One region of the Shewanella sp. SP1S1-7 genome, then DNA from elsewhere that is predicted to be linked to it. Evidence: predicted binding sites of a transcription regulator. Region 1 holds the regulator's gene; each other region holds the start of a gene.
The links. The regulator LexA, encoded in region 1, represses DNA repair genes until DNA is damaged. The targets are predictions, from matches to a motif close to TACTGTATNNNNATACAGTA.
Positions count from the first base shown of each region.

Region 1 (10,780 bases):
CTTGACCAACATCACGAATACAGCCACAGTCAAGATCAGTAAAAAAACCGTTAATTTATTCAGCAGAACATAAGGATATTGCATGAATACCCTATTCATTTTTAAATTGGTCTTAGTTCTGCTGTTGCTGTTCATCATTTTTAATCTAGGTAGGGCCTTGTTTATTATGGTTAAAGGTGACGATAAAGTGCCTATGAGCCGTTATCTTGGTCGCCGGGTGATTTTCTCGGTACTCGTTATTCTGTTGCTGCTGGTGGCCTTAGGGACTGGGTTAATCAGCCCCAATCCCACGCCTTACTAAAGCCTTAAAGTACGTAGACGAAAATAAACAAACACAGCCAGACCACATCGACAAAGTGCCAATACCAACTCCCCGCTTGGAAAGCAAAATGCTTATCCGCGCTAAAGTGACCCTTCAACACTCTGAAAAACAACACTAATAAAAACAGAGTGCCGAGCGAGACATGCATGCCGTGAAAGCCAGTTAAGAGGAAGAAGGTATTGCCATAAACCCCTGAGGTCAGGGTGAGCCCCATTTCATGGTAGGCATGCATATATTCTTCGGCCTGCAAGGCAAGGAAACCCATACCCAAAAGAATGGTGATCCCGAGCCATAGTGTGATGGCCGAGCGCTTGCCTTTCTCTAGGCTGACATGGGCAAAATGTAAGGTGACTGAGGAGGTCAGCAGCACGATAGTGTTGATTAACGGCAGGCCATTCCACGGCATCGCTTCGGTTTTGGTGCCATCTGGCGTAGTGAGCAACGGCCAAACGGCTTCGAATTGTGGCCAGAGTACTTCGTGGGTCATGGCATTATTGGAGGCGCCACCGAGCCAAGGCACTGCGACCATACGGGCATAAAATAACGCACCAAAAAATGCGCCGAAGAACATCACTTCTGAAAAAATAAACCAGCTCATGCCTTGGCGAAAGGATCTATCCATTTGGTGCGAATAAAGCCCAGTCATAGATTCGTTGATCACGGTTCTAAACCAGCCAACCAGCATAAAGAGGATTACGGCGATACCCGCTAGCAGGATATAACCGCCACCCGATGCGCCCGATTTTAGTTGATGGACAAAGTGCCCTGCACCCAAGGCGATTAGAAACAATCCTATAGCGCCAATGATGGGCCAAGCACTTTGGGCGGGAACATAGTAATTTTCATGTTTTGTGGTCATTTTGCAGCTCCTTGCTCTATGGCAGACGCTAACTGCTTGTCGGTAATGTCGTAGAGGGTGTAAGAGAGGGTCAGAGTGTGGATGGATTCAGGTAACTGAGGATCCACAAAGAAAATGAGCGGCAACTCAGCGCTGGTCGAAGCCGCTAAGTGCTGTTGATTAAAGCAAAAACATTCCGTTTTATTAAAATATGCTGCACCTTGGCCGGGTGATATTGAAGGTATCGCCTGACCGACCGTGGCTTTGTCTGACACATTGCGTGCCAAAAATGCTGTGTGTATCAGTTCGCCGGGGTGAACTTCGAGCCGCTTGGTTTGCGGCTCAAATTTCCACGGCATACCCGTTTGCACTTGGGAGATAAATTCCACTGTGACAACACGACTAGTATCTATGGTTATCGCTTGATAATTACTGGCAGTATTGGAGGTTTTACCGTTAATCCCTAGCTTCTCACACAGCACATCGTATAGCGGCACCAGCGCGAACCCAAAACCAAACATACTAATACAGCCCATGACGAGCATGCTGATAAGCTTTCGATTTGACTTAGGTTTTTCTGGCTGGTGATGGTTCGTCATTTCATTTCACCTCAGGTGGTGTCGTGAAGGAGTGGTAAGGCGCTGGGCTTGGCAATGTCCACTCTAAACCCTCGGAACCTTCCCAAGGTTTAGCGGGGGCTTTCTCGCCGCCACGGATGCACTTGATGACTAACACTAAGAAAATCAATTGCGATAAGCCAAAGGCGAAGCCACCAATCGAGACGATTTGATTAACATCGGCAAATTGAATCGAGTAATCGGGGATACGCCTTGGCATACCAGCTAGCCCAAGGAAGTGCATCGGGAAAAACAGTACGTTGACCGAAATCACCGAACACCAGAAATGCCATTGTCCCAGTCGCTCGTTGTACATGTGCCCCGTCCACTTAGGGAGCCAGTAATAGGCCGCCGCCATGATGGAGAAAATCGCCCCAGTCACGAGCACGTAATGGAAATGCGCCACCACAAAATAGGTGTCGTGGTATTGGAAGTCGGCTGGCGTAATGGCGAGCATTAACCCCGAAAACCCGCCAATGGTGAAGAGTATGATAAAGGCCACGGCGAACAACATAGGGGTTTCGAAGCTGAGTGAACCGCGCCACATAGTCGCGACCCAGTTAAACACTTTCACCCCCGTTGGCACCGCAATCAACATAGTGCAATACATGAAGAACAGCTCGGCAAACACTGGCATGCCTGTAGTGAACATGTGGTGCGCCCACACGAGGAACGACAGAATTGCAATACTGGCAGTGGCATAAACCATTGATGCATAGCCAAATAATGGTTTGCGGCTGAAGGCGGGTACTATGGCGGAGATAATGCCAAAGGACGGCAAAATCATGATGTAGACCTCAGGGTGGCCGAAGAACCAGAAAATATGCTGGAACATCACAGGATCGCCACCCCCCGCGGCGTCGAAGAAGCTAGTGCCGAAAAACTTATCGGTCAGCACCATAGTTACAGCGCCCGCGAGGACGGGCATCACAGCGATCAGCAGGAATGCTGTGATAAGCCAAGTCCATACAAATAGCGGTAACTTCATCCATGTCATGCCGGGCGCACGTAAGTTCACTATGGTCACAATCACGTTGATTGCGCCCATAATTGAACTTATCCCCATGATATGAATAGAGAACACGAAGAGTGCCGTGCTATCGGGGCTATAAGTGGTTGATAGTGGCGCGTAGAAGGTCCAACCAAAGTTAGGCCCGCCGCCTTCCATAAACAGTGAGCTGAGCAAAATGGTAAAGGCGAAGGGTAAGATCCAAAAACTCCAGTTATTCATCCGTGGCAGCGCCATATCGGGCGCCCCAATCATCATAGGGATCAGCCAGTTGGCGAGCCCAGTAAAGGCTGGCATCACGGCGCCGAACACCATAATCAGCCCATGGACTGTGGTCATTTGGTTGAAAAAATTGGGCTCGACCAATTGTAATCCGGGCTGAAACAGTTCAGCGCGGATCACCATGGCCATAGCGCCACCGGTTAAAAACATAATGAAGCTGAACCATAAATACAAAGTGCCTATGTCTTTATGGTTGGTGGTTAGCACCCAGCGCATGATGCCCTTTGGCGCACCATGATGATGGTCATCATGGGCTGCGGTTTGATCTTGAGTCATTGTGCTCATCATAATCCCCTACTGTCCATGGCTTGCGATATCAGCAGGTTGCACTGTATCGCCGGTATTGTTGCCCCAAGCATTGCGCTCATAGGTAATGACTGCTGCGAGTTGCTGTGGGCTGAGTTGTTTGCCAAATGCTTGCATAGCCGTGCCTGTTTTGCCGTGCATCACAATATCGAGATGATTGGCGACGGGCCCAGTGGCGATAGCACTGCCAGCGAGGGCGGGGAAGGCGGGTGGTATGCCAGCTCCCGTCAACTGATGGCAGGCCGCACAAGTGGTGGTGTAGACAGTTTCACCTTCGGCCATCAGTGCCTCATGGGTGAGAGTGGGGAGGCTCGCCGGATCCACTATGGTTGCGGAGTCGACAACTGCTGCGGGCTCAGTTGTAGGTGCGGGAGTTGGGGTCGTATTGGCTGGTGCGGTAGCAGGTGCCTGTGTGCCTGCACTACCGTTCATGTGCTCGTTGACGTCTTTGGCCTGTACAGCATCGCCAGTATTATTGCCCCAAGCATTACGCTCATAGGTAATCACAGCGGCAATTTCTTGTGCAGTCAATTGCTTACTAAAGGCTTGCATAGCCGTACCCGTTTTACCGTTGAGCACAATTTCAAGGTGGCCGCTGAGCGGTCCCGTTGCTATCGGACTGCCTTTGAGGTGTGGGAATACGCCTTGTAACCCCTCGCCATTGGGCTGGTGGCAGGCTGCGCAGTGCCCGAGGTAAACTTGCTCACCTTGGGTCATCAGATCATCTTTGCTAAGGGTCTGTGATAAAGCGGCTTGAGCGGCTTCTGCCGCCGCGCCTGCGGCTTGTTTCTGCTCCGTCACCCAAGCTTCAAACTCGGCTTCGGGTATGGCTTGCACTACGATCGGCATAAAACCATGGTCTTTACCGCAAAGTTCGGCGCATTGACCACGGTAAATACCGGGTTTGTCGATGCGAGTCCAAGCCTCATTGATAAATCCTGGGTTGGCATCTTTCTTCACGGCAAAAGCAGGTACCCACCATGAATGGATGACATCTTCAGAGGTCATCAAAAAGCGGATTTTGCGATTTATCGGCAGAACGAGCGGCTTATCGACCTCCAATAGGTAGTGTTCACCCTTGGTTTCGGTACCGTCGATTTGTGCTCTAGGGGTTGCGAGTATGCTGTAAAAATCAATGTCTTGATCGAAATAGCTGTAATGCCATTTCCATTGGGAACCCGTGACTTTAACGGTCAGATCGGCGTCGCTGGGATCTTCCATCGCAATTAAGGTTTTTGTCGCAGGAATCGCCATTAAGATCAAAATGATAAATGGCAGAATCGTCCAAGCGATTTCAACTTTAGTGCTTTCGTGAAAGTGGGACGCGACAGCGCCTTTGGATTTTCTGTGGTTGATCATGGCGTAAATCATCACGACAAAGACCACAAGGCCAATGGCGCAGCAGATATACAAGATGGTCATGTGCAAGTGATAAACCTTGCCACTGATCTCGGTTACGCCAGGGGTCATGTTGAACCGCATGTCCGCGGCGGCCAACGGTGGTGCGAATAACACCACGAGTAAACAATACAACAATTGCTTCACAAGACTTCTCCTCTGCCAATTGCGAATAGCAACTACAAAGAAGAGCAACACAGTAAGTCTCAACTCTATGCAAACTCTTCAGTTCCCAAAAAAGCTTTTTTGACTTCAACGTGCGTTGGCGGCTGTTACTTTTAATTAAGTATTATTACTGCTGGTATTAGCCACGCTGGCACATACGACTGAAATAAATCTGTTCTCTATTTTTAGTGGCATTTTGAACTCGATTACGGCTCGATTTATTTGCCACGGGCGGCGATATATCATCGCCGACTAAACCAACCATACTTGCTGTTTAAATATTGATCAAGATCACTTATTTATCTAATTGTCTGAAAAATTGCCAAAAAAAAGCCTCACATTCATAGGCGAGGCGGCTTTCAAGGTAAAAAATTAAATGAATATTTAATGTACAGCGCTAAAAAAAGATTGTTGGCCGAAGAGGCTACCTTGCTCAATGCGTACGTCGCCATGTAAGTGACTGTTTACGTCTTCTAGCACTATGCCCATGGCGCGGGCACTTTTAGCGACAATTTGCAGGCGACGATTATCGCGTGCATCTAATGATTGGGTCCAAGTAATAACCGCACTGGACGTACCACTTGTTAAGGCTTTTTCCATCGCCCACAGGGTTTCCACTTCATCTTTCGCGTGCACCAGCAAGACTCTATCCATACGCACGCCTGCATTGGCGAGCATTTGTTTGTAGCCAATACTCGGCGGGTTGATGAGCACTAACCAACGGCCCTGTTGGCTTAACTGGGCGAGTTGCGCGCTCAGATGGATTAATTCTTGGCGACCTTGAGTCTTCGTTGGCATGCAGGCGATAGGTGCATGGTGCCAGTCATAGTCGGCATCACGGACTTCATCGAGCCACAAGCCCGGGTGGCGGGGTGCATTGCCAAGTAGTTTGTTCATAGCCAATCTCCATTACGGATCACACCGACGGCGAGTCCTTCAATTGTTAAACTTTGATAGCCTAAATCCACTTTAATCGGGGAATAGTCTTCATTTTCGGCGTGTAGATAGACCACATTACCTTTTTTTTCGAAACGTTTAACAGTGACATCGTCGTCGACTCTAGCGACAACCACTTGACCATTTCTAGCTTGTTGTACTTTATGAACTGCCAGCAAATCTCCTTCGAGAATGCCAATATTCTTCATGCTGTCGCCTTTAACCCGCAGTAAAAAATCGGCGGCGGGATGGAACATGCTTGGGTCGACTTGGTAGTACTGTTCAACATGTTCTTGGGCGAGAATAGGTTCGCCAGCAGCTACTTGACCGATAAGCGGTAAACCTGTTTCAGTTACTTCTTCGACTTCCGCAGTCAGACGAATGCCCCGCGATGTGCCTGGCATGATCTCAATGCAGCCCTTTTTCGCCAACGCTTTAAGATGCTCTTCAGCCGCATTGGCGCTCTTAAAACCTAAACGGGTCGCGATTTCTGCCCGTGTGGGTGGCATGCCAGTATCGGCAATATTTCGTTTAATTAGCTCTAAAATTTCAGCTTGGCGTGGCGTCAAAGGTCTCATGGTATTTCCTGTTTTTCTATACAGTTACTGTTAGTATATACAGTATTATTTGCAGCGCAAGTATTAACCACTTTTTAGCTATGTTGGAGAGAATTAGCGAATATTACCCATAGTCTGGTATTCTACCGGGCTAGTAAACGTACTTAATTGCATAAGAATAATGCCTAAACACGACTCTCTTTGGTTGAAATCATTACGCTGGATCCAAAAACACTTAGTGCACACTATTGTTGTGCCTCAGGATCCCTTTGCCGATCTGAATCTGGATGCCTCCAGACCCCTTGCTTATGTGATGAAAACGGAATCGCTGAGTGACATCGCTGCCCTGAGCGAAATTACGGCTAAGTTAGGACTGCCGAGCCCCTATGAGCCTTTAGTGGCAAACGGTGTGATTGCGCCTCGGGTTGTCTGCCTTCAAGGGCGTAAGCCGCTGTTTGGCGAGCGTGCCGGTAACGAGCCTTTCCTCGAATGCTTTATGCGTTTGTTGGCCGTGCATAAGGAACGCCCTGAATTAGACATTCAACTGGTGCCCGTGAGCCTGTATTGGGGCCGGACGCCAGGGAAAGAAGACGACACTATGAAGGCGGCTGTGTTTGAGCGGGAAAACCCGACTTGGCTGCGCAAGTGCTTGATGATTTTGTTCTTAGGTCGACATAACTTCGTACAATTTTCGAATGCGGTATCCCTGCGATACATGGCCGACGAACACGGCACTGACATGGGGATCGCTCATAAGTTAGCGCGGGTCGCGCGGGTGCATTTCCGTCGTCAACGTAAGGTGATGACTGGACCTGTGTTGCCAAATCGCCAAGCACTATTTCATTCGTTGCTCAAATCCGAGTCGCTGCGTAAAGCGATTCAAGAAGAAGCGGCCAACAAAAAGATTTCTGAGACCCAAGCGCGCGAGACGGCTATTGAGTACCTTGATGAAATCGCAGCAGATTACTCAGATAGTTTAGTGCGTATTGCTGAGCGTTTTTTAACTTGGTTGTGGAACAAGCTTTACAGCGGGATCAACATTAAAGGCGCCGAGCAAGTTCGCCAGTTGCACCACGATGGTCACGAGATTGTTTATGTGCCTTGTCATCGCAGCCACATGGATTACCTGCTGTTATCGTATATTTTGTACTATCAAGGCATGGTTCCGCCGCACATTGCTGCCGGTATTAACCTCAACTTTTGGCCCGCCGGACCTATGTTCCGTCGCGGTGGTGCCTTCTTTATCCGCCGTAGTTTTAATGGCAACAAGCTGTATACCGCAGTATTCCGTGAATATTTAGATCAACTGTTTGCTAAAGGTTATTCGGTGGAATATTTCTCCGAAGGCGGCCGCTCACGTACGGGGCGTCTATTGGCGCCCAAAACTGGCATGATCGCTATGACGATGAACAGCGTGCTGCGCGGTATCGAGCGTCCAGTCACGCTAGTGCCTGTATATTTAGGCTACGACCATGTGATGGAGGTAGCGACTTACCATAAAGAATTAAGCGGTAAGAAAAAGAAAAAAGAATCTGTGTGGCAAGTGTTTGGCGCGATCCGCAAACTGGGTAATTTCGGCCAAGGTTATGTGAACTTTGGCGAGCCCATTACCCTGCAAAACTTCTTAAATGAGCGTGCGCCAAACTGGCGTAATGAGGTAGCCGATGATCCTGAGCAAAAACCGAGTTGGTTAACGCCAGCGGTAAACGTGCTAGCGAATCGAGTGATGACAAATATCAACGATGCGGCGGCGGCGAGTTCGGTGACCTTGACGAGTTTAGTGTTGCTGGCCACAGATCAAAATGCCTTAGAGCGCAGTCTGTTGGAGCGTCAGCTTGATCTGTATCTGACCCTACTCAAAAAAGTGCCTTACACTACTTATACTTCGGTTGCCGAAGGTGATGGTAAGCATTTAGTGCAGCAAGGTTTAGAGCTGAATAAGTTTGTTGTTTGTGCCGATCCTTTAGGTGAAATCGTGTCTATCGAAGCGAGTCAGGCTGTGTCTATGACTTACTATCGTAACAATATCATTCACTTATTTATTGTGCCGTCATTAATTGCGAGCTGCTTAACGCATAATGAGCAGATCCCGCGTCAGCAAGTGGTGTCAATCGTTGCCGATTTTTATCCGCTACTGAAAGCAGAACTCTTTATGGGCATTAAAGATGTACCTGCCTATGTCAATCAAGTGCTGGATTTCTTCATTGAACAAGGGTTAGTGGTCGAGACTGATACCTTAGCTGTCGTGCCAGAGCACACTAGCCAACTATTATTGTTAGCCAGTTCAGTAAGCGAGACCCTGCAACGCTATGCCATTATTTTCAATCTGTTAGCAAACAGACCTAAGATGGAGCGCTCAGAACTTGAGTCTGAGAGTCATCTACTCGCCCAGCGTTTAGGCGCTTTGCATGGCATTACTGCGCCTGAGTTCTACGATAAGAAACTTTACGGCACCTTGAGCGTTAAGCTCAAAGAATTGGGCTATCTAGCGGATAACCAAGATAAGTCCAATATCAATCGCATACGAGATCAAGCCAATAGCTTATTACGTCCGTCAGTGAAACAAACGATAGTGGCGAGTGTCACCGCGGAGCATACAGTTTAATGGCAAATCATATGAATGCGGCTAAGCATAAGCCCGCAGGTAAGTCCTTGCTCGGCGGCGCCATGATTATTGCTGGCACGACCGTAGGTGCAGGGATGTTTTCTCTGCCCGTGGTCGGTGCAGGTATGTGGTTTGGCTATTCGATTTTAATGTTATTAGGCATTTGGTTTTGCATGTTGATGTCGGGCTTATTGTTGCTCGAAACCAATTTGCATTTCGAACCCGGTGCCAGCTTCGATACTTTAAGCAAGCAAACCTTAGGGCAGTTTTGGCGGATAGTGAACGGCGTTTCTATCGCGTTCGTGCTGTATATTTTGACCTATGCCTATATCAGCGGCGGTGGTTCGATTGTAAACCACAGCTTGCAGGGCATGGGAATTGAGTTACCGCAAAGTGTTGCTGGGCTGGTGTTTGCCATAGTGTTGGCGAGTATTGTATTGATCAGCACTAAGGCCGTGGATCGCATTACCACGATTATGCTCGGCGGTATGATCATTACCTTCTTCCTTGCTATTGGCAATTTACTGATCGAAATCGATGTGACTAAGTTGCTCGAACCCGATGGTAATAATAGCTTTTCACCTTATCTGTGGGCGGCGCTACCCTTTGGTCTTGCCAGCTTTGGCTACCATGGTAACGTTCCCAGCTTAGTGAAGTATTACGGCAAAGATTCCACCACCATTATCAAGGCGATTTTCGTCGGCACCTTTATCGCGCTGGTGATTTATGCCTGTTGGTTAGTGGCGACTATGGGCAATATTCCCCGCAGCCAGTTTATCGATATTATTGGTCAAGGCGGCAATATGGGGGTCTTGGTGGGCGCTTTGTCCGAGGTGATGGCAAGTAGCTGGTTGAACAGTATGTTGACCCTGTTTGCTAACTTGGCCGTGGCTTCATCTTTCTTAGGGGTGACCTTAGGTCTGTTTGATTATCTCGCCGACTTGTTTGGTTTTGACGATTCGCGCTCGGGCCGGATGAAAACCGCGTTAGTGACCTTTGTGCCGCCAACGATTTTAGGATTACTGTTCCCCGACGGCTTTTTAGTGGCGATTGGCTTTGCGGCATTAGCGGCGACAGTGTGGGCGGTAATCGTCCCGGCGCTGATGGCCTATAAATCGCGGCAGTTATTCCCCGAGAGCACAGGTTTTAGAGTGATAGGCGGTACGCCGCTGATTATTCTTGTGGTGTTATTTGGCATAGTCACGGGTGCTTGTCATCTGCTCGCGATGGCAAATTTACTGCCGCAATATTCCTAATTTGTTTCGATGATTTAAGCCCTCTGCGTGAGGGCTTTTTTGTATTTAGCGATTGAGTTTTAATCCTGCAGATCTTTTTTATCCCGACACTGGACAGAAGCCCGAACTCAGGCTTAACTCGAATGATTGTAAAAACGAAGGAGCCAATGATGAAAATTACTCAGTACGCACAAGGACATGCATGTTGGGTTGAACTCGCAAGCCACGATTGGCAAGCTGCTAAGGCATTCTACCAAGCGTTATTTGGTTGGGACTCAGTTGACATGCCGATCCCAGAAGGTCATTTTTCGCTATTCAATTTAGCGGGGGATGATTTAGGTGCCATGTACCAAATCCCCGAGTCAGAGTCGCAGATCCCTAGCCATTGGCGTGTCTACTTTGCCGTTGATGATATGGATGCCAGCATTGCAGCGATTCAAGCGGCGGGTGGCCAAGTGCACATGGGGCCGCATATTGTCGCTGATGCGGGCGTGATGGCGCAGGTGAGCG
Region 1 covers NZ_JAUOEU010000004.1:181,275-192,054, forward strand. Annotated here, with positions in the region: gene Q4Q49_RS05295 (SURF1 family protein) at 1-84, opposite strand, end outside; gene Q4Q49_RS05300 (DUF2909 family protein) at 83-301, shown strand; gene Q4Q49_RS05305 (cytochrome c oxidase subunit 3) at 306-1,181, opposite strand; gene Q4Q49_RS05310 (cytochrome c oxidase assembly protein) at 1,178-1,759, opposite strand; gene ctaD (cytochrome c oxidase subunit I) at 1,761-3,353, opposite strand; gene coxB (cytochrome c oxidase subunit II) at 3,363-4,919, opposite strand; gene Q4Q49_RS05325 (cell division inhibitor SulA) at 5,322-5,834, opposite strand; gene lexA (transcriptional repressor LexA) at 5,831-6,451, opposite strand; gene plsB (glycerol-3-phosphate 1-O-acyltransferase PlsB) at 6,612-9,035, shown strand; gene mtr (tryptophan permease) at 9,035-10,291, shown strand; gene Q4Q49_RS05345 (VOC family protein) at 10,441-10,780, shown strand, end outside.

Region 2 (10,780 bases), on a different contig from region 1:
GCTCGGATCTTGATCTATTGAGATGCGGTCAAACACTTGCCAAGGTTCATCGGCCTCATGTTGACGGCGATAGGCGATGCCGCCGGTTTCGGTGCTACCAAAAATTTCGATGGGCAGGTGACCATAGCACTGGTTGACGCCTTTGGCCGCGACAAAACTTAATGGGCCGCCAGAGCTAAAAACTAAGCTCGGTGAGCGCAGTTGCCGCTCGTGCTCTAGCGCTTTAGGCAGGCGCGATAACTGGGCAGGGCTACTGATCAAACACAGGTTTGGCAGCAAGGCAGTGTAATAACTTAGGGTTTCTGGGTATTCAATTTGTTCGCTTAAAAACGGTCGACTGGCGGCGAGCGGCCACAAAATCTTGAATAATAGACCGTAAATATGCTGGTGGGAAACCGTGGATACCACACTGCAATGGGGCAAATGCTCGGCAAAAGTATGTTCGAGTACAGACACTTCGACATCTAACTGTTCGAGTGTTTTACGGATCGCCTTAGGTTCGCCGCTGCTGCCAGAGGTAAATAGCACTAACTCGCCGATAGCCTCGCTCGCGGGCCAAGGTTTGTTGGGCAGGCTCAGTTCCTTTTTCAGCAGCACAAAAGCTTGGCATTCGCACAAAGGCTTGTCTGACAATATGCCATCAAACTGGTGGGTTAACTCGCTCAAGGTGCCGGTTTGGGTGTTCGGTGGCAGGATAATTTCTTTGCCCGCTAACAGCGCGGCACATAATCCGACGGCAAACAGATCGCTGGTATCACTCGCGAGCAGCCATTTTTTCTCGGGCGCGGCGAGCAGTTGCTCGTAAAAATACGCCACCTGATTGGTAAATAATGCACCTGTGACTATGTCGTGGTGATTAAAGCTGATCAGTTGTTGGGCAAAGGGCCCTTGGGTTAACCAGTTTTTGAGTAGCTGTGTCATGTTTTCTTCAACCAAAAGCTGCGATATAACCATTCCCCACCGAGGAGCAGTCCCATGAGTACGTATGCAATCAAACCGTTATACAAGGTCCAGGTTGCTAAGCTAGTAAAGCCAGCGGTATAAGCCGCCATTGAGCCATTTAAGATAAATAAGCCGCACCAAAGTAGGGTGACTTTTTTAAGATACGGAATGGCTTCATCCGGTAAATCGGGTTCTTTCAAGCGGGCTAAACGCTCTATCATGCATGGGCCAGTGTGCAGTGAATAACTGAACAGAGCCAGCATAGTCAGATTTATTACCACAGGGTAATACAAAAGCCAGTCGCTGCGCTTGGCAAGATAACTGCCTGCCGTAAGCGCAATCCCCACAAACAGGGGCAATACTAACGTCTTAACCTTTTGCTTTTGTAGCATTAACCGCACAATCAGCAATACACACAGCACGAGCGCTATGGTGCCAGCAGGCAAATAATTCAGCCCGAAATACACGGCAACCGGATAGGCCAGCAATGTGAGGGCGGTTAAGACTTGTAGCAAGGCGCGCATTAGTCTTTAACTAAACCTTCGATGGCATTCACCACATCGTTGACTGTGCGAACGGATTTAAATTCATCGGGTTGGATCTTTTTACCTGTCATTTGTTGCAGCTTTATCACTAAGTCGACGGCATCAATACTGTCGAGATCGAGCTCTTCATACAGGTTGGCTTCAGGCGTAATTGCCTCAGCCTCAATTTCGAATTCGTCCACTAAAATAGTGGTCAGCATGGCGAGGATTTGTTCACGATTTTGCATATTCCTCTCCTATGGGCGCTGGGATTCGATAAAGCTAGCTAAGCTGGCAACACTGTGGAAATGGGCCTTAGTGGCATCCGAGTTCGCTTCGATTTTAACATCAAATTTTTTCTTGATGGCTAAGCCGAGTTCGAGGGCGTCGATAGAATCTAAGCCTAGACCTTCGCCAAAGAGCGGCGCATCGGTTTCAATATCATCAATACTGACGTCTTCAAGATCGAGGCAGTCGATGATTAACTGCTTTATTTCATTGTTTAAGTTCATAATTATTTTCGAGTTGTTGTTTATAGTAGTGTTCAAGATCCCGCGTCAGCTGCCGGGCCATTTTTGCATGCTCACCTAAAGACGCTTGGTACTTCTGGTAAGAAACTGTTGTGCCGATTTCAACGGCCATCCCCATGGTTTGCCTTGGGATCTCATACCAAGGTTGCTCCTTTGTCAAACCACGCACATTGGTACGCAGCACCACAGGTAAAATATCGGCTTCTGTCCTTAAGGCAATATTGGCGGCGCCGCGGGCAAAGTCGTTAATGGTCGCGCCGACAACCGTGCGTGTGCCCTCGGGGAAGATAATTAAATTGGTGCCCCTAGCGAGCACTTCACGGCAATCCTCTAGCATGAGTTCGGCGCCGCGATTGGGGATATAACCCGCGCAGGACACCACACCACGCAAAAATGGATTACGCCATAAACCTTGTTTCACTATGCAGCCCGCATTGGGCATGAGGCTTATCAACACCACCACATCCACTAAGCTGGGATGATTGGCGATAACGATAACGCCTTTTGCGTCGTGCAATTGTTGTGCTCTGTGGGTGCTAACGTGGATCACGCCCGCCCAAGTGAGCATGGCGACAAAGCCTTTGAACATTAGATGCACGGCCTTTTGGACTCGAATAATCCGTTCCTCAGGCGTGCCTGGCCAAAAACGCAGTAGCGGCAGAATGGTCAAGGAGCTTAATAAGCCGCCTAAGCCAAAGGCGATATAACAACTCACGCCACCGAGCCAACGTGGCACATAATTCAGCCCTGCGCGGCGAGTTTCCGGCGGGGTATAAGCGGCATTGTGCATTGAATCTTCATGGCTATTGGCAGCGTCATGGCTGTGGGTTGTATCAAACATGCTCTAGCTTCCAATGCCATTGGGATAAGCAGCCTGAAATATTTTGCGTTGTCGCTAGGGCGTGGGTAAAAGCGCCATAGGTCAAAGGGTTTAATGCTGTCGACTCACAGATGCGGCTGACTGTGAGCTTGACTGAAGCGGGGGCATCGAAGGGCGCGAGCTGTAAGCCTAGGGCCAAAGGTAATTCAAATTCTTGGGTAAACTCATCGTACACAGGTGGCACAGGATCATCACCGAACACTAACAGCAAGGGTTCTGGCGATTGGTGTAATTGGGCGAAGGCTTCAACCATAGCTTGTGACAGGGTTTCGGTACCTGCTGCAACTGAGGTCGATGGCGCGGTATTGGCTGCCACTATGCCAAAAATGCCACTAGCGGTATTGTGTACCGACTGACTAAAACCTAAGGGCGATAAGGGCTGTTTGGCGATAATGTCTTCGAGCAGTCCTATGGTGCGCTGTAACTCACCATGGCGCGAGGCAAAAATAGAGCGGCAGTTCGCCGGCATATCGCACTGAAAACTCACCTCTAACATCATCTTAGTTAAGCGACTAAAACGGCGGCGCTGCATGGCGGGAACGTGTTTGAGTGCGGGAGCTGTGCTATCAGACTGTGACGTACCGAGATTTAATTCAGCCGAATTCTTGCACCAAGTTTGCCAACTTTGCGGGTGCTGATATTGGGGAGACCAAGCGCCCCAGGAGAGAATGCTGAATGTTAGTTGCACTACTTTGCCTCGACACTAAATTTAAGCTGTCTTAGTTATCCCTAACTAAGTTAGAACATTGATGGATTGTCATACCATAGTGAGGTGTAAACGCGTTTGATGAATGACGCTGGAATGACCTCTACAGCGGGGTCATTCTACACTATGCCCAGCGTTTTTATGAAGCCATTTGCATTGTATGGGTTAATGCAATGGGATCAAGTGCTGCGATTTTCGGCAGTTAGATCGAATTTGTGTAACAAATATCGCAATGGCATTCTCATTCGACAGGCTTTTTTATCCTAGCGATTTACGGTCAAAATGAAAAAGGCGCACCGAGCGCCTTTTGTCTTCACCACGGCAAAGTTTTACTGCGCCAGTTGGTTCTCGAGTTTGCGTAGGGCTACTTTTAGCTTGCGGGTATTTTCTGGCCCCATACGGATCAGCAGTTTTTGCGCGCTGGGTAGTGCCTCTAAGTTAGGGTCAACAAATTGATAGTTAACGCTAATAGAGCTCAGCTCAATCGGATCTTCAATGATAGGCGCCGCGAGCAGTATTTTAATCGCTTGCAGCATTCTGTCGTTGAATTTAGCGTTGCTGTAGCCGAGTTCGGTAAAGGCTTCCTCTAGCATAGGCGTCATTTGCTTATAGGTGACCATTAACGTCTGTTCGTCCATTTTGGCAATCGAGTCAACATAGGCATCGTATCTGTGGAAACCCTCAGGATTTAAATACACTTTGTTGGTGATTTCAGAAACCGAGAAATGCTTCTCTGGGCCTTTGAGTGGACTCACTTTTCGGGTTAATTCGCCCTGAGCTAAGTTATCGACAAACACCACAAATTGGCGCGCGAGATCTTGCTGCACTAATGCAGAACCCAGCACATTGTTATCGATAATGGCGAGGGCTTTTTGTTGTACGAATGCATCACTTTCAGCCAGTGCAGGTACTGGTTCTGCAACCACTTCAGGCTCAGTTACCGCAGGGGCTTCTGTGCTGTTGGTGTTTGTTTCTGTAACGGCAGGCGTCGTCTCAGTGGTTTCTGGTTCTTGCGCACTTTCGAGCGTCATTGGCTCAGATGGCGGTGTTTCAGGCAATACAATTGGCGCGTTAGGGATGAGTTTAGGTGAATCTGAGTCACCGCTGTAGTAATAATATCCTCCGACAGAAAGCAGCACGACGAGCACGATCGCAAAAAGCGCAAAGCGATTACTGCTAGAAGAAGTCTCTTGAGGTGTTATTCTATCATCTTGATTAACTTGCATTTTACATCCTTCGCTTGAGTTTCAAGGTAACGTGGTGAATACATGCAGCTAACATTAAAAGTGCAAGAGCGGACGATTGGGATGCCGCTGGTTCATTTTGCAAGTTTCCATGCGCTTGTCTATAGCGCTTAGCTGAACATAAACAATTTATTTTGAGTATCGAGGCAGATGTCACTCCTCGGCCTTTCCCCTTTACAGCCTAAGCCTGCACATAGTGCTGCTTGTGCCCCAGCCAACGTAAGATAATCGCATCGACTTTTTCGGGGGCCTGCGCCATCACGTGATTTGCCAGTTTTTGAATGTGTGGGATCAAAGCTTGATCGCGCACCAGATCGGCAATTTTCAGCTCGGCCAGTCCCGTTTGCTTAGTGCCAAGCACTTCACCTGGGCCACGAATTTCTAAATCTTTCTGCGCTATGATGAAACCGTCATTACTTTGTCTGAGTACACTCAGTCTTTGGGTGGCGGTATGGCTCAATGGCGCCTTGTAGAGTAACACACAATGGCTTGCAATGGCGCCTCGACCGACTCGTCCGCGCAGTTGGTGTAGTTGTGCCAAACCTAAACGTTCAGGATTTTCGATGATCATCAGGCTGGAATTAGGCACATCGACGCCGACTTCAATCACGGTTGTCGCCACCAGTAAATGAATTATGCCCGCCTTAAAATCGGCCATAATTTGCTGTTTTTCGGCACTCTTCAACCTGCCATGCACGAGGCCGATATTGAGCTCGGGCAGGGCGAGGCGCAGTTCTTCGGCCGTGTCTTCGGCGGCTTGGCATTCGAGCACTTCGGATTCTTCAATCAGAGTGCACACCCAATAGGCCTGACGTTTATCTGTGATGACGGCGTTACGCACCCGTTCAAGCACTTCGTTGCGGCGAGAATCGGCAATCGCCACTGTGGTCACGGGTGTCCGTCCCGGCGGCAGTTCATCGATAATGGATGTGTCGAGGTCCGCATAGGCTGTCATCGCTAGCGTGCGCGGGATCGGCGTTGCCGTCATGATTAATTGATGCGGGTGGAACCCTTGGCTCACGCCTTTTTCACGTAGACCTAAGCGTTGGTGTACGCCGAATCTGTGCTGCTCATCTATGATAATTAACGCAAGTTTGTTAAAGACCACATGCTGCTGGAAGATAGCATGGGTACCAATCACCATCTGGGCGGCGCCGGATTCTATGTCCGCAAGGGATTGCGCTCTGACCTTGCCTTTGAGTTTACCCGCCAGCCAACCGACCTTAAGCCCGAGTGGCTCAAACCAAGCGGCAAAGTTAGTCGCATGCTGCTCGGCCAATAGCTCGGTTGGCGCCATCATGGCAACTTGATAACCGTTTTCAATCGCTTGCAGGGCTGCCATCGCTGCGACTAAGGTTTTACCTGAACCTACATCCCCTTGCACTAAGCGCATCATAGGGTGCGGTTTTTCTAAATCTTTGCCTATATCGGCCACCACTCTTTGCTGGGCGCCCGTGGGCTTAAAGGGCAAAGCGGCGAGGAAAGGATTGAGCAACTGTCCTGTGGCCTGCATGGCAACCGCTGCGTCTAAATTACTGCGCTGTCTTAGGCGTAACATGCTGAGATTGTGGGCGAGTAATTCTTCCTGTACGAGTCGCTGCTGTGCTGGGTGTTGGCCTAACTCTAGATCGAACTGAGAGATCCCCGCAGGCGGTCGGTGCAGCGTTTGCAGCGCTTGTTTAAGGCTGATGTTGTTTGGTTGCAACTGCGGTGGCAGCAGCTCAGTTAAGCCGCCATCTTCCAGCAATACCAAAGCTTGCTCGGTCAGCTTGAGCCAACTCGCCTGTTTTAAGCCCTCAGTTGTGGGATAAATCGGCGTTAGGGTATCGCTTAGGTGAACATCTTCACCGGGATACACGACTTTATATTCTGGATGCACTATCTCAGCTTGATGGCCGCCACGGCGCACTTCACCGTAGGCGCGGATCATTAAACCATTTTGCATGGCATTACGCTGGGCGACAGAAAAGTTGAAAAAGCGCAGGCTCAAGCTGCCCGTATCGTCGCGCACATTGCAGACCAGCATGCGCTTGCGGCCTTGGATGATTTGCGTCGATTGGATTTCAGCCTCTATGGTGCCGTAACTGCCGGGCATAAGGGCGGCAATCGGATAGATTTGGGTTCTGTCTTCGTAGCGCAGGGGTAAGTGAAACAGCAGATCTTGTACTGTTGTGATGCCGAGCTTTGCGAGTTTCTCCGCGACCTTTTTGGCGACGCCTTTGAGGTCGGTGATCGGAACAAGATCCAATTGCTGCAAGTCGTTAGCACTCAATCACTGTGAATTTATACATATATTAACAGAGAATAAGCGTAAGGCAATCTCAAGCAGAATGAGGGACTTATTTGCCTGCATAATTAACGTCAGTTTGCGGCCCTTAGGTTTCGGCTAAGGCCGCAAAAATTGTCGATATGAACGAAAGAGTAGTTAACCGTGAGCGTGATTACAGCCAGCCCTTTTGTTTGGCGATGCGTGCTGCATCGATTCGGTTGCTAGCATTGAGTTTGGCTATGGCTTCGGAGAGGTAGTTGCGCACTGTGCCTTCGGCGATAAAGAGGGTTTCGGCGATGTCGGCGGTGGATTTGCCTTCACTGGCGAGGCGAAGAGCACGGCGCTCTTTATCGTTGAGTGGGTCGACGTCACCAATTGCCATCATGGCAAGTTCAGGATCGATCACCCGTTTACCCGCCATAACTTGTTGAATCGCGTTGACTAAGGTTTCCGAGGGCGCATCTTTTAGCAGAAACCCGCCGACACCGGCTTCGATAGCCCGTTTGATATAGCCCGCGCGGCCAAAGGTGGTAATGACTACGACCTTAGTTTGACTATGTTGATCCTTTAACCAAGTTGCCAGTTCTAGGCCTGTGCGGCCAGGCATTTCGATATCGGTTAGCAAGAGATCAAAGCTTTGCTGTTTGAGTAGGCCTAGGGCCTCGTCGCCGTCACTCGCTTGGGTGATATTAAAGCCTCCCGCAAGCGTGAGGAGTGCGGCGAGCGCGCCTCGCACCATGGCTTGGTCTTCCGCCAATAAAATCTTCATTAATCTGTTGCTCCCTGCAAAGGTAAACTGACGGTAAATGCATATCCCTGTTCGAGATTATAGCTCAAGCTGCCGCCTAAGCTGTCGAGACGTTCGCGTATGCCAGTGAGGCCATTGCCTTCGGCGATAGGTTTACTTGTGCCATTATCTTTGACTTCAAGGATTAGTCGTTCTGGCTGTTGAATAAAGTCGATAATACATTGACTTGCGCCGCTATGGCGTAAAATATTATTCACCAGTTCAGTGACAATTAACCCTAGCTGACTCTCCATTCTGGCGGGTAATTTGGGGATACTGCCTGTTAGCTCGACACTGATCCCTTTTTCCCTCAATAGTTTACACAGTTGTGTCACGCTATCCGCGAGTCCTTTATGTTTGTAATCCGATACAGTATGGCGAATTTGGCTGAGGCTCTCGCGGGCGATTTGACCGAGTTCATTAAGCTGGATAGTGGCTAGTTGGTATTCTTGTTTTTCCAGCAGTTTTTCGGCCAGTTCCGCCTTAAGCGCAATCGAAGATAAGCTGTGGCCCATAATGTCGTGTAGATCGCGCGCGATACGCTCACGCTCAAGCATAGTGGCCAAGGTGGTAATTTCTTGGGCACTTTGCTGTTCTTTTAATTTATGCCGATAACGTCTGCGTTCGGCGACACCAAACATACCCACGCCGAGCACTAACCCCGAGCCGTAAAGCGGAAAGTAGTAACTGTTAAAGTGGTAAATCTCATTGAGGGCAAACAGTAGTCCGATGATGGCAGCAAGCGCCAATAGACAGGTCCTTAGAGGGTAAAAAAAGCCAATGAAAAAAGCCGCAAAGGTGAATAGTGAGATAGATCCTGGGTTGATTGGGGTGATCGCTATTGCTATCGCCACCATAATCAGAATGGGCCGATAGGCGCTACGGTTATTGCACTTATAGGTCCAAAAATAGCTGGCAATAAAAGGGATTAACACAGCAAAACTGAGGGCGATTTTCCAGCTTGGATAGGGATTTATGGCTAGAGGGATAAGATAAAACACTAAGTTTATCAAATACACCCAAGCAAGTTTTCGTTCGAGCTGAAGGGGAGTGCTCATCATGATGCCTCTGTGAAACTGTGTTGATTGTTCATAGTTGCCCCTTGAATGCTAAAGGAGGCATCTGCCTTGATTTATTCTGTTTAGGGGTTGGCGCTGGGGTCAGCGCCATCAGTCCCTGTTAACAATGGGATCTAGTTTGCACTTAATTGCTGATTTTGTTGAAGCAAAAATTTTGCCCAACCGTAATCTGCTTGCACTTTGATGGCTTGATGCCAATCTTCAATCGCGCCTTGGGTATCGCCTAATTCCTGTTTAGCGAGTCCGCGCCAGGTATAAGCTTCGGCTTCGCCCCAACAAATGTCGTCGCAAGGTTGGGCGAATCTTTCTATGGCGGTAGTGGCGAGCGTCTTAGCATTTTGCATGCTGCCGCCAAACATAGCTGGGGTGTTATAGGCGGCGATGGCTTTCACCAATGCGACCCGCGGATTGTGAGGTGCTAATTGTTCGGCGTTGGCAATGGCATTGGCTGATTTCATCCCGAGCGTTGCGCCTTTGCTATTGTCTAAAGCGATTTGCATGCCATAAACCGACGATAACAGCGCTAGGGATTCGGCGTCAGCTTGGCTGGTTTCTAAGGCTTCCAGAGCCGTTTGCGCATTGGTCAGAGCACTACTGGCGAGGGCTTTTTGCCCCATGACATTGGCGCTGATGGCTAAGCGATAGTTCGCATAGGCTTTGTCGTAATCTTGGGTGCTGGCACTCAGTTGTTGCAGCTGCGCTAGGTTCATCGAGTTTGAGGCTGCATCTATGTTAGTGATGTTAGCGTTAGAGGGCGACGCTGCAAACGCGTGGCTGCTGATAAGCGCTAAGCTTGAGACGAGTAGAAATGTTTTCATGGTATTTCCTTATTGAGTGAGTTTCCCAGTGCTTGGGTACGGACTCATTATCAGAAATTCGTTAGGAGAAATGCAGACACAAAGGTCATGGCTTTCGCATGACAAATGTCATTAGTTGAAGGGTGTTAAACTTGTCTTTTTTAAAAAGTGCGAAACTCAGATAGCAAAACACCGGAGAGGCTCCGGTGTTTTAAGTGGGGATTACCGCTGAGTGTTATACCAAAGCTTGAGCGCTCGCTTGGTTGATCAGGTAACCCATATAGCCTAAATAGCTCAGTAGTAGTACAGAGCCTTCGCGGCGGCCGATGCGCAATCCCGTCCATGCAAAAGGCAGAATCACAACGGCTAAGGCTAGCATCACCATAAAGTCGAAGGGTTGGAAGCCGAGTGATGACACTGGATGCACTATGGCAGTAACGCCTAAAATGCCCAAAATATTGAACAGGTTAGAACCAACAACGTTGCCGATAGCGATATCGCTTTGGCCTTTTAATGCCGCAATCACTGAGGTCACTAACTCTGGCATACTGGTACCTATCGCCACGATCGTTAAGCCGATAATGACTTCGCTCACGCCGAAGGTTTTCGCTAAATCTACCGCGCCGTTCACAAACAGAATACCGCCGCCAACTAACATGCTAATGCCGACTAGGATGAACAGGCCAGAAAGCAGTGGGTTATTGGGACCCGCTTCAATCTCTTCTTCATTCTTGCTGTTTTTCGAGCTGATATAGCTAAAGGTTAAATATCCGAACAGTAGAGACAGCAGTACCACACCGTCAATAAGGCTGAGTTCGCCGTCTAACAAGAGTCCCCAGAACAGCATAGAAGCCAAGATCATCAAAGGGATATCGCGCTTCACCACTTGGGATTGCACTTGGATAGGGCGGATTAGTGCCGTGATCGCTAGGATTAAACCTATGTTGGCAATGTTAGAGCCGATAACGTTTCCTAAGGCGATACCACTGTTTCCGGCGAGGGCAGATTTGACACTCACGGCC
Region 2 covers NZ_JAUOEU010000012.1:15,027-25,806, forward strand. Annotated here, with positions in the region: gene Q4Q49_RS11200 (AMP-binding protein) at 1-921, opposite strand, end outside; gene Q4Q49_RS11205 (hypothetical protein) at 918-1,466, opposite strand; gene Q4Q49_RS11210 (acyl carrier protein) at 1,466-1,714, opposite strand; gene Q4Q49_RS11215 (phosphopantetheine-binding protein) at 1,724-1,978, opposite strand; gene Q4Q49_RS11220 (lysophospholipid acyltransferase family protein) at 1,962-2,837, opposite strand; gene Q4Q49_RS11225 (beta-ketoacyl synthase chain length factor) at 2,830-3,564, opposite strand; gene Q4Q49_RS11230 (DUF3014 domain-containing protein) at 3,912-4,808, opposite strand; gene recG (ATP-dependent DNA helicase RecG) at 5,008-7,083, opposite strand; gene Q4Q49_RS11240 (response regulator transcription factor) at 7,268-7,864, opposite strand; gene Q4Q49_RS11245 (sensor histidine kinase) at 7,864-8,943, opposite strand; gene Q4Q49_RS11250 (hypothetical protein) at 9,075-9,779, opposite strand; gene Q4Q49_RS11255 (calcium/sodium antiporter) at 9,994-10,780, opposite strand, start outside.
Region 2: the regulator LexA is predicted to act here: its motif matches at 7,100-7,119, upstream of recG (ATP-dependent DNA helicase RecG).

Region 3 (10,780 bases), on a different contig from region 1:
CGACCATCACACCTTCTGAGCCGATTTGCATCGGCGGCGGTTGGCGTTCTGCTTCAAAAAATGTTGACGCATTACCTTTACCCGGTTGAATCGCAATGTAGTTACCCGAAAACAGTGCATCTAAGCCTTCAACACCTGTGATGCTGGCCTTAGGGGTGACAAGCCAGAAGAGGGTCTCTTTATTTAAGAAAGGCTTAGCGCGGTAGTCCATCATGACTTTAACGTTTACGCCCTTGAGATCTTCATCTATGCCAATGTCTTTGACTTTACCGACAGTCAAGCCTTGGTATTTGACTAAGGTTTTACCTACGTCAATCCCAGTTGCACTCGGAAAGTGAATTTGAATTTCAACGCCCGATTCTTTAATACTCTTAATGCCCAGCCACGCACCCAATGCCAACGCGACAATAGGCAGCAGCCAAATGGGCGAAAAGAGTTTTTTCTTTACAACTTTCGGCGATTCAATTTGTGTCATCTTGAGGTTCCAATCGATCCCAGAGTAAACGAGTGTCTAACACTTTTGCGGCTAACTGAGTTAACAGAATAACCAAGGCAAATGCGGTCGCTGCAGGCGCGGGTTTAGCGTCGAGTAGTTGCCCCATATTCACTAATGCTACTGTGATTGAGATGACAAATAAATCGAGCATTGACCAACGACCAATCCATTCGATGATGTGAAAACCCACCATCAATTTCTTTTTTGAAATCGGAATATCAAAGCTGATCGCACACAGATAAATGGATAAGCCGATGATTTTAATCCATGGCACTAAAATACTGGCAGTAAAAACTATCACGGCAATGGGCAACATATCTGAATGCACTAGATGCAAAATGCCCGAAAAAATCGTGTCGTGCCGCACTTGCCCTTGGTTGGTCAGCATAGTGATAGGGTAAATATTCGCTGGCACCAGCAAGATGGCTGCGGTAATCAACAAAGCCCAACTTTTTTGCAGGCTAGAATAGTCCCTGACCTGCAACTCAGCTTCACAGCGTTGGCAGTGGGTGAGGTCACTACTATTGAGCTGGCGGCAGACCTTACACAGACACAGGCCGATATCTTTACCTTGTTGCTTCATATCAGCGATGACCTTCCAATAACGTCCACATGTGCTCTAAGTCGTACTCTCGTTGCAGAAACAAAGTCACGAGAAACAACATAGTGAAGCAAAATGTGCCCATACCAAAATAAATATCCGAAAAATCAGAAAGCTGGAACGATGAAACCAAAAAGCTGATCACATAAATTTCTAGCATAGTGAGCTGCGACAATACGCCATGAAACTTCAATAATTGCTTTAATGAGTTACGCCAAAAAAGATGACTCAGTCCCCATTTCACAATCAAAATCTGCGTCAGTATCGATAACAGTAATAAGCCTGGGCCAATCACAGCGGCGGCAAGCACGGCTAAACCAACGACCCAATAACCTTGGTCAAATACCGCAAATGCGCCCTGAAAAACCGTGGTGGTGCGAATGCTGCCGAAAAAGTGAATTTCGAGTACGGGTAAAAAATTGGCAGGAAAATAAAATACTAGTGCCGAGATACATAGGGCGAGCATGCCATTTACAGAGCAGTAAGGAGTGTCATAAAGTGCAGTGCTGCAACGGGGACAAAGGGCTCTGACACCGCTTGGCAAGGCACGTTTGCGGACTGCTAAATCGCAGGAACGGCAAAGGATTACTGAATTTTCTGCTGCGTTTTCATGCATATAAAAATATATATTAGCCTAAATAGGAGTAATAACAGCGAGATCGGTGCAAAGTGTAGTGCTAATCAGCCGTTCTGCACAGTCTAGCGCTTTATAATCTTGGCAACGAAAGTACGCTAATAATATCAGATTAATCAGAACACTTGCATCACAAGTTCAATCTATGTCACTCTAGTTACTGTATATAAAAACAGTGCGAGGGCAGTCATGGCAGTAATAACACAGTTTGTCGTGGTCAGAGAAGGGGTTGAAAAGATGACATTCACATCTAAGAAGGAGGCTGATGCCTACGATAAGATGCTCGATATCGCCGATAACCTTATCCCCTTCATTCAAAAAGCTGATTTAGGTATAGATGAAAGCGTGGGCGAAAAGCTCGCATTCTATTTTGCTAACAATAAAGATGAGCTGACGAACTTGCTTAAAGGTGTCGTTCAGGTTAATAGTACGCCAACGAATCCACCTGCTGCGAAAAAAGCGGCTAAAAAGACCGAAGCAGCAGAATAAAATTGTTAGGAAATGTAATGAAATCGAAATTTTATGAGTCACTTAACCGTCAAGCCTTGGCCTTGTTGGAAGGGGAAGACGACCTTGTTGCGGCAATGGCGAATTTTTCAGCCTTACTCAATGATAATTTAACTGAGCTGAACTGGGTGGGATTCTACGTTATGCGTGGCGAACAACTCGTATTAGGCCCATTTCAAGGTAAAGTGGCTTGTACACGTATTCCGTTAGGAAAAGGCGTGTGTGGTACGGCGGCATTCACCAATCAAACCCAGCGAGTGGCCGATGTTCATCAATTTGATGGCCATATTGCCTGTGATTCTGCCAGTAATTCTGAAATCGTTGTGCCAGTTTGTGCTCAAGGTAACGTGGTTGCCGTGCTCGATATTGACAGCCCAATCTTCGATCGTTTCGACGAAGAAGACCAAAAGGGGCTGGAATTACTGGTTAAAAGTTTTGAAAACTGCCTATTTGATTAATTTGCGTACAATAACGCATAATTCATAGTCGCAATCGGTGGCGTGCGCCTTATAATATGCGCCTGCACGCATTAAGCTGGTTTGATTGGCATGCAATGAATAAGCTTAGTGTTTTGAGCTGTAAAAATTTGTTAAGGTATATTTTTTTTAACTTTAGTAAACGCGGCTAGGATGCTAATTTGTACGTTGACTCAATATTGAGTTTAACGAAGATAAACGACACGTAAGAAGTTGATATATATCACCTCGAATCGATGTCCCTTTTTGACTGTGGAAGTAATGATGGAATCAACAGAAAAGTTGACCGACACCAATGCAATTTTGGCGTATTTGTATGAAACATTTCCTTTGTGCTTTATTGCTGAAGGTGAAACTAAGCCATTAAAAATCGGATTGTTTCAAGATTTGGCTGAAAGGTTGGCTGATGATTCTAAAGTCAGTAAAACTCAGCTCAGAGTTGCCTTAAGACGTTACACCAGCAGCTGGCGCTATTTGAAGTGCGTTAAAGCGGGCGCACAACGCGTTAATCTGGATGGCGAACCTTGCGGCGAGTTAGAGCAAGAGCACATTGACCATGCTCAAGCCATGTTGAAAGAGAGTCAGGATAAAGCGAAAGCGAAACGTGCAGCACTCGCACCTAAGCCTGCGGCGAAGAAAGCACCTAAAAAGGTGGCTGTTCCTCAACGTGCTAAAACTGAGCGTCCTGCTAAGCCTGCGACTAAAGCAGCGCCAGTCGTAAATTATGTCCAAGCACAATTGACTGATTTAACGAAAAAACAACGCGTCAATGTTAAGTTAGGTATGACACCCGTAGCCGGTGTGATTACTGATATTAACAAGGAAGATATTCATGTTCAGCTTGATAGTGGCCTAACGATTAAAGTTAGAGCAGAACATATCCTGCTGTAATCATTTTTTAAAACGGAGTAACTTGTTGATGCGAAAACTCACTTTGGCTACCTCGATCGCCACTGTTTTTGTCGGATTCTCGGCTTGGGCCGTACCACCCACGATTCAAATCAGCGAGTTACCCACTCTCAAGCAGGAAGCGCAACATAAGGTCGCGAGCAAAAGGGTAACGGACTTATACACTCGTTCGCACTATCATAGATTTAATCTTGATGATGCCTTTTCTACGCAAATTTTTGACCGTTACCTGCAGCAGTTAGACTATCGCCGCAATGTGTTAACCCAAGCGGATGTCGATAGCTTTAAACCTTATGCTACCCAATTCGATGACATGCTCAGTTCTGGTGAACTTGAGCCTGCCTATAAAATGTTTGATATCGTCCAAAAGCGTCGTTATGAAGGCTTTGTCTATGCTTTATCCCTTCTGGACAAAGAGATGGATTTCTCCGCCCCTGGCGATGCCTATGAGTATGACCGTGACGATGCGGCATGGCCAAAAGATCAAGCCGAGATCAATGAGTTATGGCGTCAACGTGTTAAATACGATGCGCTAAATCTGAAACTCACAGGTAAAAAATGGCCTGAGATTGTTGAGATCCTGCAAAAGCGTTACAACAACGCCATCAAACGTTTGACTCAAACCAACAGTGAAGACGTGTTCCAAGGCGTGATGAATGCCTTCTCACGCAGCATTGAGCCGCATACGAGTTACCTGTCACCACGCAATGCTGAACGTTTCCAAATGGAAATGAATTTAAGCCTTGAAGGGATTGGTGCTCAACTGCAACTTGAAGACGATTACACTGTTATTAAAAGCTTAATTGCTGGTGGCCCTGCGGCTGGCAGCGAAAAACTGTCGCCGGAAGACAAGATTGTCGGCGTCGGTCAAGAAGGCGGTGAAATTGTTGATGTGATCGGCTGGCGTTTAGATGACGTGGTTGATCTGATCAAAGGGCCTAAGGGCAGTAAAGTCGTACTGCAAATTTTACCGAAGAAAGGCGGTTCGAATGCTAAGCCATTCGACGTTACCTTAGTACGCGATAAAATTCGTCTTGAGGACAGAGCGGCAACCTCTAAGGTGATTGAACCTAAAGACGGCGAGTACGCTAATCGCAAAGTCGGTGTGATCCATATTCCTGGTTTCTACATGAATCTGTCACAGGACGTTGAAAAAGAGCTAGTGAAGTTAAACGAAGCCAAAGTTGAAGGCATAGTCATCGACCTTAGGGGTAACGGTGGTGGTGCATTAACAGAAGCCGTGTTGCTGACGGGACTCTTTATCGATATGGGCCCTGTGGTCCAAATTCGTGATGCCGATGGCCGTGTGTCTGCGCACCGTGATAACGATGGCAAAACCAGTTATGCGGGCCCGTTGACTGTGATGGTTGACCGTTACAGTGCTTCAGCCTCTGAGATTTTTGCTGCTGCGCTACAAGATTATGACCGCGCGCTAATTGTCGGTGAATCTAGCTTTGGTAAAGGTACAGTGCAGCAGCATAAGAGCTTAGGCCGTATCTACGATATGTATGAAAAGCCAATTGGCCATGTGCAATACACGATTCAAAAGTTCTATCGGATCAATGGCGGCAGCACACAGCTTAAAGGTGTGACACCAAACATTGCTTACCCAAGTGCGTTAGAGCCAGGTGAGTACGGCGAAGCTGAAGAGAAAAATGCCTTGCCTTGGGATAAAGTGCCAATGGCGCAATATGGCACGCTCAATGATGTGACGCCTGAGTTAGTGACTAGCCTTGAGGCCAAGCACCTTAACCGCATCAAAAGCAGTGTAGAGTTTGCTTATATCAATCAAGATATTGCCGACTTTAAAAAGCACCACAAAGAGAAGACAGTTTCTCTGGTTGAAAGTGAGCGCATTGCCTCCCGCGAAGCCGATGAGAAGAAAGTCCTCGATAGAACGAACGAGCGCCGAGTCGCCAATGGTTTAGCACCAGTTAAATCCATGGAAGACATTAAAGACGACGCCGAATTGCCAGACGCATTTTTAGATGAAACGGCTTATATCACTTTAGATATGGCTGATGCGCAAAAACTGGCTAAAACTAGTGCTAAGTAGGCGCTAGTCGAGTCGATTTATCCAATATCAAAACGCGCTTATGGCGCGTTTTTTCTTATTTAGATCAGCGTTAAAGGGATCGAAATGACACAAGCTCAAGCAAAATATTTAAAAGATTATCAAGCGCCACTGTTCACGATAGACACGATCGACTTAGCCTTTAATCTGGCGGGCAATGAGACTCAAGTGCAGGCGATAAGTCGGGTAAAACGCGCTTCTAAGCATACCCAAGCCCTAGTGTTGGATGGTGAAGACTTAACTGTGATCTCGTTGACGGTTGACGGCGAGGCAGTGCCTTACCATGTTAGCGCGGGTCAATTAGTCTTAGAAACGGCGCTTGATGAGTTTGAGCTGAACATCGTCACTAAGCTCGATCCCGAGGCCAATTCGAGCCTTGAAGGCCTGTATATGTCAGATGGTGCCTACTGCACGCAATGTGAGGCTGAGGGCTTTAGACGGATCACTTATTTCCTCGACCGTCCCGATGTATTAGCCAAATATACTGTGCGCATCGAAGCCGATAGAGCTGCATTTCCGTTTTTACTGAGTAACGGGAATTTGATTGATCAAGGCGAATTAGAGGGCGGTCGCCATTATGTTTGCTGGCAAGATCCGTTTCCAAAACCGGCTTATTTGTTTGCCTTAGTCGCCGGCGATTTTGATCTGTTGCAAGATGAGTTCATTACTCGCAGTCGCCGTAAAGTGATCCTGCAAGTGTTCGTCGATAAAGGGAATTTACATAAAGCACACCATGCGATGGCATCGCTGAAAAAATCCATGGCATGGGATGAGAGTCGTTTTGACCTCGAGTACGATTTAGATATTTACATGATAGTTGCCGTCGACTTTTTCAATATGGGAGCGATGGAAAACAAAGGCTTAAATATCTTTAACACTAAATATGTGCTTGCAGATACGTTAACGGCTACCGACGAGGATTATCACGGTATTGAATCGGTTGTAGGCCATGAGTATTTCCATAATTGGACCGGAAACCGCGTGACGTGCCGTGATTGGTTCCAGTTAAGTTTAAAAGAAGGCTTAACGGTTTTTCGCGATCAAGAATTTAGCTCCGATTTAGGCTCACGCGCTGTGAATCGAATTCACGCAATCAAAGTGATCAAGAATCAGCAATTTGCCGAAGATTCAGGCCCTATGTCCCATCCTATTCGTCCAGAATCTGTGATTGAGATGAACAATTTCTACACAGTCACTGTGTATAACAAGGGCGCTGAAGTGATCCGCATGATGCACACTTTGCTCGGCGAAGAAAAGTTTCAAGCGGGGATGAAACTGTATTTTAATCGCCACGATGGCCAAGCGGTCACCTGCGATGATTTTGTGGCGGCAATGGAAGATGCCAGTGGCGTGGATTTAACCCAATTCCGTTTATGGTATAGCCAAGCGGGCACGCCGATAGTGACTGCGATGGACAGTTTCGATGCGCTAACGGGCATTTACCAATTAACCCTTAAGCAAAGTTTAGCGAACTGTGCATCACCTTTGCATATTCCTTTTAGCATCGAACTGTTAGATGCCAAGGGGCATTCTTTAGTGAATGAAGTTCTCGACTTTACTCAAGTGGAACAAGTGTTTAGTTTTGAGGGATTAAGTCATAAACCTGTGGCTTCACTGCTGCAAAACTTCTCCGCGCCAGTCAAATTGCAATACAGATTCAATGTCGATCAACTGGTTCACTTGATGCGTTTTGCCAGCAGCGAAGTGGCGCGCTGGGAAGCCTCAGTGACCTTAGTGAGCCAAGCGATTTGGCAGAATGTGGCGAGTTTACAGCAGCAACAAGCCATGACACTCGATCCCCGGGTGCGCGATAGTTTTAAAGGCGTGTTGTTAGACACTGAACTTGACCCAGCATTGATTGCCGAAATCTTAGCCATACCTACGGCATCTGCTTTGATTGAGCAAACAGAGAGCGTTGATCTCGATGCGTTAGCCTTAGCCCGTGAATTTGTGTTAACAGAGCTGGCTTCACACTCTGAGGATGAATTGATCGCGCTCTATCGCTCTTTGGTACCAGTCGATAGCACGCAGGCAAGAGCGCTTAAAAATCAGTGTTTAACTTGGTTAGCACGGGTGTCGGATGAGGCTGAAGCGTTAGTGATTGCTCAGTTTGATAAAGCCAGCAATATGACAGATTCTCTCGGCGCACTGACTGCGGCGAACGTTGGCGATTTGCCTTGTCGCGATGAGCTGATGACCGCATTTGAGCTGCGTTGGCAGGACACGCCATTGGTAATGGATAAATGGTTTATGTTGCAAGCGACTCGTAATGCAGAAGATGTGATTGAACGTCTGCGTCAATTACAGCAGCACAAGTGTTTTAGTATGAGTAATCCAAACCGAGTGCGCGCGTTAGTGGGCAGTTTTGCGGCGGGTAATATTTACCAATTCCACCGTCAAGACGGTAAGGGTTATGCTTTCTTAACCGAATGCTTAATTACCCTTAATAAGCTCAATCCGCAGGTTGCGGCACGCATGGTGACGCCATTGATCCAGTTCCATAAATTCGACTTAGGCCGTCAAACCTTAATAAAAGCCTGTTTAGGGCAACTTTTGGCTTTACCTGACTTATCTAAGGATATGTACGAAAAAGTCTCTAAGGCATTGGCAAAATAGCGGTTTGTAGGAGGAGGGTGGCAATCGATGCCGCCCTGATATTATGGAATTGTATTTCAAACTAACGATCAGCTATCGAGATTTCTTACCTTACTATCAAGGGCTTGCTGATAAAATTGAGGTCCGCGAAACGCAAGGACGTATTTTGTGGATTAATGGCCGTCATTTCAGACGTTTTTTAACCGAAATTGGCATTCAAGGCTATTTTAAATTGGTTTTAGATGACAAGGGACAATTTGTTTCATTAAATCGAGTCTAGTCTGAATTTGTTTATTTGCGCTTAGAGTAATTACTTTAAACGGTCGGCTGATTATCAGGCTCGGTTTGTGATATTTAGTTTTTAAATATGTTAATGAATTATATGATTTTTTGATATCTTTTCCCGCTTCATTTCTCTCCCGCTTTTCTCTAATTTAAATCCCACCTTTTCAACTGTTGGCACAAATGTGTCTACATGCTTAATTCTTTAGAAAATTTTCTCTAACTGCGCCTTGCCCAAGGGGATTAATTGCTGTAACAATGATGTTACCTGTGAGCTAACAAGATGTTGGTTGTAATTCCTAAAACAAAGAATCCTGCAGGGTACGGAGAGCTAAAATGAAAATTGTTAAAAATAGTTTTAACAAATCGGCGCTTGCTTTGGGGGTGGCGTCGGCATTGAGTTTGTTAATGATCCCAAGCGTTAATGCAATATCTTTTGATTGGGGAGAGGTTGAGGGGACATTTGACTCAACTTGGACTGCTGGTGCGAGCTGGCGTGTTGGCGCGCGCGATTGGGAAGATCAAATTGGTAAGGTGAATCAACCCCAATTCGATTGGTCTAATTACAGCGCATTTGGCAATACAAAATATACTTCAGCTGAGATTTGGGCCCAGCCCGGGTCGTATTCCAGTAACAATGACTTAAGTAACTTACTTTATTCTCAAGGCGATACTACGTCTGAGATCGTCAAAGGTTTGCATGAATTATCGTTGAAATACAAAAACTACGGTTTGTTCGCCCGCGGTATGTATTTTTATGATCGTAAACTGAACGATGGCAATTATGACTACAACGATCCGATCACGGGTAAAGAATTTGACCCTTGCGAAGATAGCCGCGCTTCAGAAGTACAATGTAAAGATATCCGTTTATTAGATGCGTTTGTCTATGCCAACTTCGATTTGAATGAGGGTGCGAATCCATTATCTATTCGTGTTGGTAATCAAGTGGTGTCATGGGGTGAAAGTACACTGATTGCCCATGGGATCAGTGAAATTAACGCCGTGGATTTGAACATTCTTAACGCACCTGGTGCTGAGTTAAAAGAAGCGTTTAGACCGCAAGGTATGGTGTGGGCATCCCTTGGCCTGACAGATTCGTTAACGGTTGAAGCATTTTATCAATATGATTGGCAACCTATTTGGGTTCCAACTCCGGGCTCCATTTTTGCGACTAACGATTTTGCCGGTTTTGGGGGTTATGCTCAAAACGCTCAGCTTGGGTTTAACGCTAACCCTGACATCAACTTAGATTTTGTGATGCAAGAATATGAGCGTTTAGCGGGCATGATCGCCAGCGGCCAATCTATTCCGACGCAGCAATTGGTTTCTATGGCTTTAGCCTACCCAACGAAAGTGACCTTAGTGCAGGATGAAGAAGAACCAAGCAATGATGGCCAATACGGTATCAAGCTGGGTTATTACGCGCCTGAGCTAGGTGAAACCGAATTTGGTTTCTATTTCATGAATTACCATAGTCGTCGTCCACTTATCAGTGGTACTGCTGCCGACTTTAGCACGGGTGCATTGTTATCTGACTTGGCGACGGTAGGCCAAAACTCGGGCAACATTAATCGTGAATTGTTGCTCAGCCTGAAGAGCTTCTCTAAGGCGCAAATCGTCTATCCAGAGGATATTAAACTCTACGGTTTCAGCTTCAATACTTTGATTGGTGATACGTCTGTCGCGGGTGAGATTGCCCATCGTCAAGATGAGCCACTGCAGATTGATGACGTTGAGTTGCTGTTCGCCGGTATGCCACAACAGTTAGCCAATGCGGGGCTTCGTCCCGATCTTGATGGTATTTCACAGATTAAAGACGTTCAACCGGGTGAAACCGTGGATGGCTTTATTCGCGTTGATACCACACAGGCGCAGATGACTTTCACCCATCTATTTGGTCCAACCTTAGGTTTAGATAACTTAACTATGTTGGCCGAGGTTGGCGGTGTGTGGATCCACGATATGCCAGGTTTCGATGAGCTACGTCTCAATGGTCCCGGTACGTCACGTTCTGGCGGCAATCCAGATATGCCTGGCATCATTCAAGCCTTGCACAATGGTCCTGAAACTAACCCGTTCCCAACTGACTTTGCTTGGGGCTACCGTTTAGTGGCAAAAGCAGATTTCAATAACGTCTTTGCTGGGGTCAATATGTCGCCACGGGTCATTTTCTCCCATGACGTTGACGGTATTACTCCGGATC
Region 3 covers NZ_JAUOEU010000032.1:14,009-24,788, reverse strand. Annotated here, with positions in the region: gene Q4Q49_RS18990 (MlaD family protein) at 1-475, opposite strand, end outside; gene Q4Q49_RS18985 (paraquat-inducible protein A) at 462-1,079, opposite strand; gene Q4Q49_RS18980 (paraquat-inducible protein A) at 1,081-1,713, opposite strand; gene Q4Q49_RS18975 (YebG family protein) at 1,921-2,220, shown strand; gene Q4Q49_RS18970 (GAF domain-containing protein) at 2,238-2,696, shown strand; gene proQ (RNA chaperone ProQ) at 2,979-3,605, shown strand; gene prc (carboxy terminal-processing peptidase) at 3,634-5,679, shown strand; gene pepN (aminopeptidase N) at 5,764-8,313, shown strand; gene Q4Q49_RS18950 (DUF2835 domain-containing protein) at 8,357-8,572, shown strand; gene Q4Q49_RS18945 (DUF1302 domain-containing protein) at 8,911-10,780, shown strand, end outside.
Region 3: the regulator LexA is predicted to act here: its motif matches at 1,890-1,909, upstream of Q4Q49_RS18975 (YebG family protein).